DNA from 2 places in the Lactococcus sp. DD01 genome. Region 2 is predicted to be linked to the other one. Evidence: predicted binding sites of a transcription regulator. Region 2 holds the regulator's gene; the other holds the start of a gene.
The links. Region 2 encodes CtsR, which represses protease genes until heat stress. Its sites were predicted from a motif close to TTGGTCAAAAAAGGTCAAANA; they were not measured.

Region 1 (4,219 bases), 630 kb from region 2:
ATACCTGTCATACGGCCCACAACTTCCGCAATTTGTTCTTCAGTGACAGATTCTTGAACAAGACTGAGATCATCTGATTTTGCTTTGCTTTCAAGATCTTTCAGTGATTGTTCAATTTCTGGAATTTTACCGTAACGTAAGGCCGCTGCTTTTTCAAAGTCACCTTCATTTTGTGCTTCTTCTAATTCATGGCGTGCACGTTCCAGTTCATTCCGTTTATCAGAAATATTGCCCACTTCTTTCTTTTCAGCTTCCCATTGGGCTTTAAGTTGATTGTTTTCTTCACGGAGTTCTGCAATTTCTTCACGAATGATATTTAAACGTTTCTTCGAAGCATCATCACGTTCTTTTTTGAGCGCTGCTTCTTCAATTTCCAACTGCATCAAGCGGCGGTTTGCTTGGTCGAGTTCTGTTGGCAGAGAATTCATTTCAACACGAATTGTTGCGCTGGCTTCATCGACTAAGTCAATCGCTTTATCTGGCAAGAAACGGTCTGTAATATAACGATCAGAAAGTGTTGCTGCTGCAACCAATGCGTTATCGTGGATTGTTACACCGTGGTGAATTTCAAAACGTTCTTTCAAACCACGCAGAATGGAAATAGTATCTTCAACTGTTGGTTCAGTAACTAGAACTTTTTGGAAACGACGTTCCAAAGCTTTGTCTGTTTCCATATATTTACGGTACTCGTCCAAAGTTGTTGCACCAATTAAATGCAATTCACCACGTGCAAGCATCGGTTTCAAAAGATTACCAGCATCCATTGAACCTTCAGTCTTACCAGCACCGACGATTGTGTGTAACTCATCAATAAAGAGAATAATTTGTCCGTCAGACTTTTTAACTTCATTCAGTACTGCTTTCAGACGTTCTTCAAACTCACCACGGTATTTAGCACCTGCAATAAGTGCCCCCATATCCAAAGAGAATACTGTTTTATCTTTTAGATTTTCAGGTACATCTTTACGGACAATACGTTGCGCAAGTCCTTCAACAATGGCTGTTTTACCTACACCAGGTTCACCAATTAGAACCGGATTATTTTTTGTTTTACGTGATAAGACACGAATAATATCACGAATTTCTTCATCACGTCCAATTACAGGATCTTGTTTTCCTGATTTCACTTGAGCAACAAGGTCGACGCCGTATTTTTCAAGTGCTTTATATGTATCTTCAGCATTTTGGTTTGTCACTTTATCACCTCCTCGTAGGTTTTCAATTGCTAATTTCGTTTTTTCTTTATTCATTCCATGGCTAACCAGATATTCTGTTAAAGGATTTTTCTTTAACTCAAAAAGGGCCAAGAGTACAATTTCAGTTGAGAGATATTCATCACCCATATCTTTGGCAATCTTATCTGCTGCATTGAACAGATTAAAGAGATCTGCGCTAATATTTTGACCATAGGTAATATTGCTTCCCTCAACAGAAGAAATTTTATCTATTTCTTTTTCAATAACTTTTGTAAATTCTTCAATGTCAATTTCTGAATCTTTGTAAAAATTAAAGGCAAAACTGTTCGGTTGTACAAATATTCGCCATAAATGTGGAATTTCAATCGCTTGATGATGGCGAGTCTGCGCAATTTGTTGCGCTTCATAAAGCGATTTTTGCATACTTGTTGTCATTTTTTCGATGTCCATAATGCACCTCGATTCATTTCATAGTAATGTAGTATTTTTCTCATTTTTCTTACTACCTCTTAATTATACTCTTTTGGTCAGTAAAGGTCAAACTATTTGCTCATAAATTTACATATAAAAATAAGAGGGGTTTTCTTGAGAAAACCCCTCTTATTTTACTATTTTTGAAAAACGCTGATACGTTGTCCGACATAATTTCCTTCCAGTGCAATATTAATCATCGCTTTCGCATAGTCTGCATAACTAATCACACTTTCGCCTTTGTCATTAACCGTAAACTCTTCTCCCGCAACAACATAGTCTCCAGTTTTTTCACCATCTGCTTGGAAGTCTGCAGCAGGGCTTACATAAGTCCATTTCACATCCTGACGTTTTCTCAACGCAGTTAATGAATCAGACATAGCTGTTGCCAATGGTTTGAAAGCATCTGGGAAACCTTCTGATTGATAAAGTGCCAAATCATGTTCTGGATTAAGATAAAGACTTCCGGCACCACCAACAATCAACAAGCGCTTGTCCGTACCTTCAACAAGATCAGCAAGATGTTGGATTGAAGTAGTATGTTGCTCCAAGCTATCTTCTGCCCATGTTCCAAAAGCATCGATAATAACATCAAAATCCTTGATGTCTTCTTTAGTTAAATCAAACAAATCTTTCTGGATAGAAGATGGAGCTACTGTTTTGTTTTCGCCTCGAACAATTGCTGTTACATCCAAGCCTCTGTCTACTGCTTCTTGTACAATAAGACGACCGGCTTTACCATTTGCTGCTACTACTGCTAATTTCATATTAGACCTCCATGTCTTTTTCGTTGTAATATTTTTTGTTACAACTAATTCTACATAAGCTTTTATTAAATGTCAACGATTTGGTTTCTTAAGGATTTATCGCCACATAATGATCAATATCAGTAATTACTTCTTGTAAACTCATCGCCTTCATTTGGTCTTCCATCGCTTTTTGAATTAAATCAAGTTTATCATCCAGTACCTGATGGATATTTTTCCCGACAGAACAGTCAGGGCTGGGATGTTCGTGAAAATGGAATAAGCCATTTTTATTAATGACTTCAACCGCACTATAAATATCGAATAAACTAATGTCTTCAATTGGTTTAGCGATTGCAGCTCCACCACTCCCGCGTACAACATGCACTAATTCGTTAGCTTTCAGTTGCTGTAATACTCTTCGAATAATCACGGGATTTACATTAATACTTGTAGCCAAAAAATCACTGGTAATCTTATGTTCTCCCTCAAAGGTATGGATACAGGCAAAAATATGAAGTGCAATCGTAAAGCGACTTGATATTTGCATTTTTTTCTCCTTCGACTCTCATTTTACCTTAAGTATAAATGTCCTTTTTCAGAATGTCAATTATAATAACTAGGCAAATATATTATGGGCACTTCTCTTCAAAATAAGTTATAATTAAATTATCAGAAAAGAAAGGGGTATAAATATGTTTTCTGAAAACTTTTCGAAAAAATTACGTAACAACGTCGGAATTAATGGTCTTATTTCCACACTTATTGGATTACTCATTTTGTTTTGGCCTGGACGTACAGCACAAGTTGGAACAGTTTTGATTGGGATTTCCTTCATTTTAATTGGGGTTTCTTATCTTGTTTCTATCTTTGCCTTGATGAATGAAAATCCGTGGTCACGCTTTGGACATCTTCTTTTAGGTACGGTTTACTTGGTTGCGGGGATTTTCTCTTTAATTAACTTGGCAGCTGCAACAGCTACCTTGTTTATCATCATTGGTATTTTAGTTGGATTCACATGGATTACTGAAGGCTTTGTTTCCTTTGGGTTTGTTCCATATTCTCCATCTAAACCTTGGACAATTCTTTCAGGACTTCTCAGTGTCGTTGCGGGCTTCATGCTCTTGCTCACACCCTTATGGGGTGCAATGGCACTTTGGACACTTCTCGGTGTTGTTGTTCTTATCTTAGGAATTTTCAAATTGATTCGTTACTTTACTTGGTAATCTTTGCGAGTGCCAAATAAAAAAGGGTTCTTCGTAAAGAACTCTTTTTTAATTTTTCATTTTTTTCGATTTACGGTTCATAAGCATTGACAATACACCGGTACCAAACAAGATAATCGCAGAGATATAGTAAGGGAAGAAATGATTGATATCAAACATTACTCCTGCAGCCAATGGACCTAAAATATTACCAAAACTTGTAAAGGTTGAATTCAATCCATTGATTGCTCCTTGTTGGTCTCCTGCGTGTTTTGACAAGTAAGTTGTTACTGCCGGTCTAAATAAATCAAAGGCGAGGAAGACAACAAATGTAGAAATAGCAACAGTGATGCGATTACCTGTGAAAGCAATAATAGCAATAAAGAGCGCACTTGCAAAGAAGGTCAAATGAATCAAATGCATTTCACCAATCTTTCCAACAATCCAGTCGAACAGGAAGAGTTGGAAGAAAAGGGCGATAATACCACTTACTGTAATTACTAAAGCAATTTCACTTGTAGTAAAGCCAAAATTGATTGTCGCCATGATGCTATAAATTGATTCGAAGGCTTGCAGACCAAACGAAGAAATTAAAATAACG
Region 2 (4,219 bases):
ATTTGTAACATGATATTGAAAATATCAGGATGGGCCTTTTCGACTTCATCAAGGAGGATAACAGAGTAAGGCTTATTACGGACTTGCTCTGTCAATTGCCCACCTTCATCGTAACCTACATATCCAGGAGGTGCTCCGATAAGACGCGATGTCGAGAATTTTTCCATAAATTCACTCATGTCTACACGAATCATATTTTCTTCACTGCCAAAGACACTTTCCGCTAAAGCCTTAGCAAGCTCTGTCTTCCCAACTCCTGTCGGACCAAGGAACATAAATGAGCCCAAAGGACGTCTCGTATCGGCAATACCTGAACGTGCACGTCTAATAGCACGAGAAACAGCAGAAATCGCTTCTTCCTGTCCAACCACACGTTTATGTAACTCTTTTTCTAAGTTAATCAGACGTTCACTTTCTGTTTTCGTCATCTGTTGGAGCGGGATTCCTGTAAGGTTAGAAACGACAGCATAAACATCGCTTTCCTCAACCAAAGGATTATCATTTTCCGATACTGTAAAATTATCAATCTTGTGCGTTAGTTTTTCAATATCTTTTTCAACCCCTTGCGCTTCAACAATATCAAGAGCAACAACTGCTTTTTGTAATCTCAGCTCTTCCGCTTTTAATTCTGCTTTTAACTCGTCTAACTTAGTGTAATTTGTTTTACTCGTGATTTTAACTTTGGCTGCTGCTTCATCAAGAAGATCAATAGCTTTGTCTGGCAGACGACGACTAGGCATATAGCGATTACTCAAGCTGACAGCACGCTCCAAAGCCCCTTCTTCAAATTTGACTGTATGGTAAGCCTCAAATTTTTCTTTCAAGCCTTGTAAAATCGCAACCGTTTCCTCTTCTGAGGGTTCTTCGACATTGACACGGGCAAAACGGCGTTCTAGGGCTTCATCTTTTTCAATATATTTTTGATATTCTTGATAAGTGGTAGCACCGATGAGTTGGAACTCGCCCCGTGCTAATGCTGGTTTTAAAATGTTTGAGGCATCGTTGACCGAGTCCATGCCGCCACCAGCCCCAATGATTGTATGCAGTTCATCGATAAAGACGATAACATCTTTATCGTGTGTCACTTCATCAACAATAGCCGTCAAACGATCTTCAAATTCACCACGGAATTTTGTCCCCGCTACGACCATCGCCATATTTAAAGCCATAATGCGGCTACCACGTAAACCTACAGGAACATTTCCTGCAGCCACACGTGTCGCAAAGCCTTCAATAATCGCTGACTTACCAACACCTGGCTCACCAACAAGAACAGGATTATTTTTTGTTCGACGGCTCAAAATGTGGATAAGACGTTCAACTTCACGCTCTCTTCCAATCATGGGATCAAGCTTTCCTTCACGGGCTGCTTTTGTCAAATCTGTTGATACCGTGTCTAAAGTAGGCGTTGTCGTTGTTTCGGACACTTTCCCCGACAGGTTTCTTTTCGAAGCTGGTGTCACCGCTTTACGGCGTTCTGGCACGCGTAGATATGCTTTTTGCTCTAGCTTTTTGCGGAGGTTAACGATATTGATGTCTTGCTCACGTAAAAGTTGTCCTGCAAAGCTGGCTTCATTTGCCAACAGCATATATAAGAGATGCTCGGTCCCGATGCGGTTTTTATCATTATTTTGAGCCAGTGCTCGTGCTTGCTCAATAATCGTTTCCACTCTTGGACTAAGCTTTATTTCTGATTTTTTTGTCTTCACTTGACTTGAAAAATCTTCGATGTCGATTAACATTTCTTCCAAATCAATCTTTTCTGAATTAAGTAGCGTAAATGCCAATGAAGCCGGGACCTCAGCCAAGGCAGCCAATAGGTGCGAGCTTTCAACCCATGCGTAGTTAAACTTGTGCGCATAGTCGACAGACTTCTCAAGCACTTTTACGACTTGTGGTGTAAAGTCCATTTCATTAAATTTCATCATCACGATCCAATCTCTGTAGTATTTTTATCATCATTTGTGCTCGACAACTGTTAGAAATATCACTATCAGCTAAAAGCAAAAGGAGAAGATTTCCTTCTCGTTCAGTCAAAATGTTTTCATCAAATAAAAGTTGCAAGACATCTTGTGCCATACTTTCGGTCAAGTTGGCAGGCAACTTCTGTGCTAAATCAAGCAAGAATTCATGCTTTGCCGAATAATGGTATTTGAATATTTTGATATAGCCGCCACCACCACGCTTTGACTCAACATCAAAGCCTTTAGATGGGGTGAAACGGGTTTTAATCACATAGTTAATTTGCGAAGGAACCACGTCAAATTGACTGGCTAAATCTGCACGTTTAATCTCAATCTCACGTGCCTCTTCTAGCAGTTTTCGCAAATAAGCTTCGATAATATCTGAAGTATTTTGGGCAGACATAGAACCTCCAATCTTTGACCTTTATTGACTATTATATCGAAAATTTTAATTTTTTACCAAAAATAGTGGCTGAAACGTCTCTAAAATAAAAAAATCCGCTAAAAGCAGATTTTTTTATTTTATTTTACATCAACAATCTTAACTTCGATTTCACCCATAGGCAACGGAATTTTCACAACATCGCCAACTTTACGGCCAATCAAGGCTTGAGCGATTGGAGATTCATTTGAAATTTTGCCTGAAAATGGATCAGCTTCAGCAGTACCGACGATTTCGTACTCTTCTTCTTCGTCATCTCCAACTTCTTGGAAAACAACTGATTTACCAAGAGCAACTTCATTTTTGTCAATATTAGCATTGTCTACGATTTCAGCATAACGAATCATTGTTTCCACAGTTGAGATACGACCTTCGATAAAGGCTTGTTCATCTTTTGCTGCTTCGTATTCTGAGTTTTCTGAAAGGTCACCGTAGCTACGTGCAATTTTGATGCGTTCAATAACTTCAGGGCGTTTAACCAATTTAAGGTTATCTAATTCTTGTTCTAATTTTTCCAGACCTTCTTTGGTCATGGGGAAAGTTTTTTCTACCATTTTTTATCCTTTTTAAATTTCTAATTAATTACCCGACGCAATCGCATCATTGACATACTTTTGAACATTGATGTTTTGTTCTTCAAGTGTTTGCGCAAAGTAAATCTTACCTTCAACGTCTGCTACAAAATAAAGATAATCATTCGCAGTCGGGTTAAGCACTGCTTTGATTGACGACAAGCTTGGACTCACGATTGGTCCAGGACCAAAACCTGGATACAAATAAGTATTGAAAGGTGAGTCTAATTGTGTATTAATTGCAGCTTGCTGATCAAGCGAAGTATCCTTACCTAGCTTACCTTCAGCATAAAAGATTCCTGTATTAGAATCCATCGTCATCCCTAAATCCTTACGGTTAAAGAAGACCTGTGCAACGTTACGGCGATCATCATCGCTATTCGCTTCTTTTTCGACAATGGCAGCCAAACTCAAGGTTTCATTGACCGTAAGTCCGTTCGCTTGTATTTGTTCATACAAGGGTTCCAGCTGTGTATTAGTTGTTGAAAGCATGGTCTCAATTAAGCTTTCAACAGTTGTCTTTTTCGTATACTCATAAGTTGCTGGGAAGAGGTAACCTTCAAGTTGATACTTCACACCACTGTCTTTACTTGGTAAGCTTGCAAGAAGTTTTGGAAACTTCTCTTTCATTTTTTCGATGAACGCCTGATCCTGTACAGTCTTCATAAACTCATCTTTAGTAAAAGGTGTTTTTTCATCTTTATCCGCAGAATTCACTGTAACAGCTTGAGCAATTTGTTCCAATGTATAACCTTCAGGAATCAAAATTTTGCCCAGAGTTGGTTCCACAGGATGTTCGGTTCCTCCTTGCTCCAAAAGACTTGCAATATCTGACAAGCTCATGCTAGGCGCCAAGTTGTAGTAGCCACTCTTAAAGCCACTGAAATTTTTAAATTTAGTATAGTATTGGAAAACCATACCATTTTTGATAATACCTTCTCGTTGTAAGATATCTCCGATTTGTTTACTGCTTGCTCCCGCTGGAATGTTAATGGCGCGTTTGGTTGTATTTGCAGTATTGAGCGGTTGTACACCTTCTTTGATGAAATTATAACCGTAAAAACCAGTCCCTGCCGCAGCCAAAATTAAAACAGCTACGATAACAGCAATAATCTTTCCAGAAGAAACTTTCTTCTTCGATTTTTTCGCTTTCGACTTGGGCTGCATTTCTTCAGCTTCCGCATCCGATTTTACTGCTGCACGACGACTTCTTTGTCTGTGAGTCGTCTCTTCGGCAAGAG

Region 1: clpB (ATP-dependent chaperone ClpB) is a predicted target of CtsR. The motif match lies at 1,720-1,740, and genes of this name have one in related genera.

Annotation. Positions count from the first base shown of each region.
Region 1 covers NZ_KQ968939.1:548,574-552,792, forward strand. Annotated here, with positions in the region: gene clpB (ATP-dependent chaperone ClpB) at 1-1,646, opposite strand, end outside; gene LACDD01_RS02700 (SDR family oxidoreductase) at 1,805-2,434, opposite strand; gene LACDD01_RS02705 (Rrf2 family transcriptional regulator) at 2,523-2,963, opposite strand; gene LACDD01_RS02710 (HdeD family acid-resistance protein) at 3,109-3,639, shown strand; gene LACDD01_RS02715 (MFS transporter) at 3,688-4,219, opposite strand, start outside.
Region 2 covers NZ_KQ968939.1:1,177,155-1,181,373, forward strand. Annotated here, with positions in the region: gene LACDD01_RS05675 (ATP-dependent Clp protease ATP-binding subunit) at 1-1,925, opposite strand, end outside; gene LACDD01_RS05680 (CtsR family transcriptional regulator) at 1,915-2,367, opposite strand; gene greA (transcription elongation factor GreA) at 2,487-2,960, opposite strand; gene mltG (endolytic transglycosylase MltG) at 2,985-4,219, opposite strand, start outside.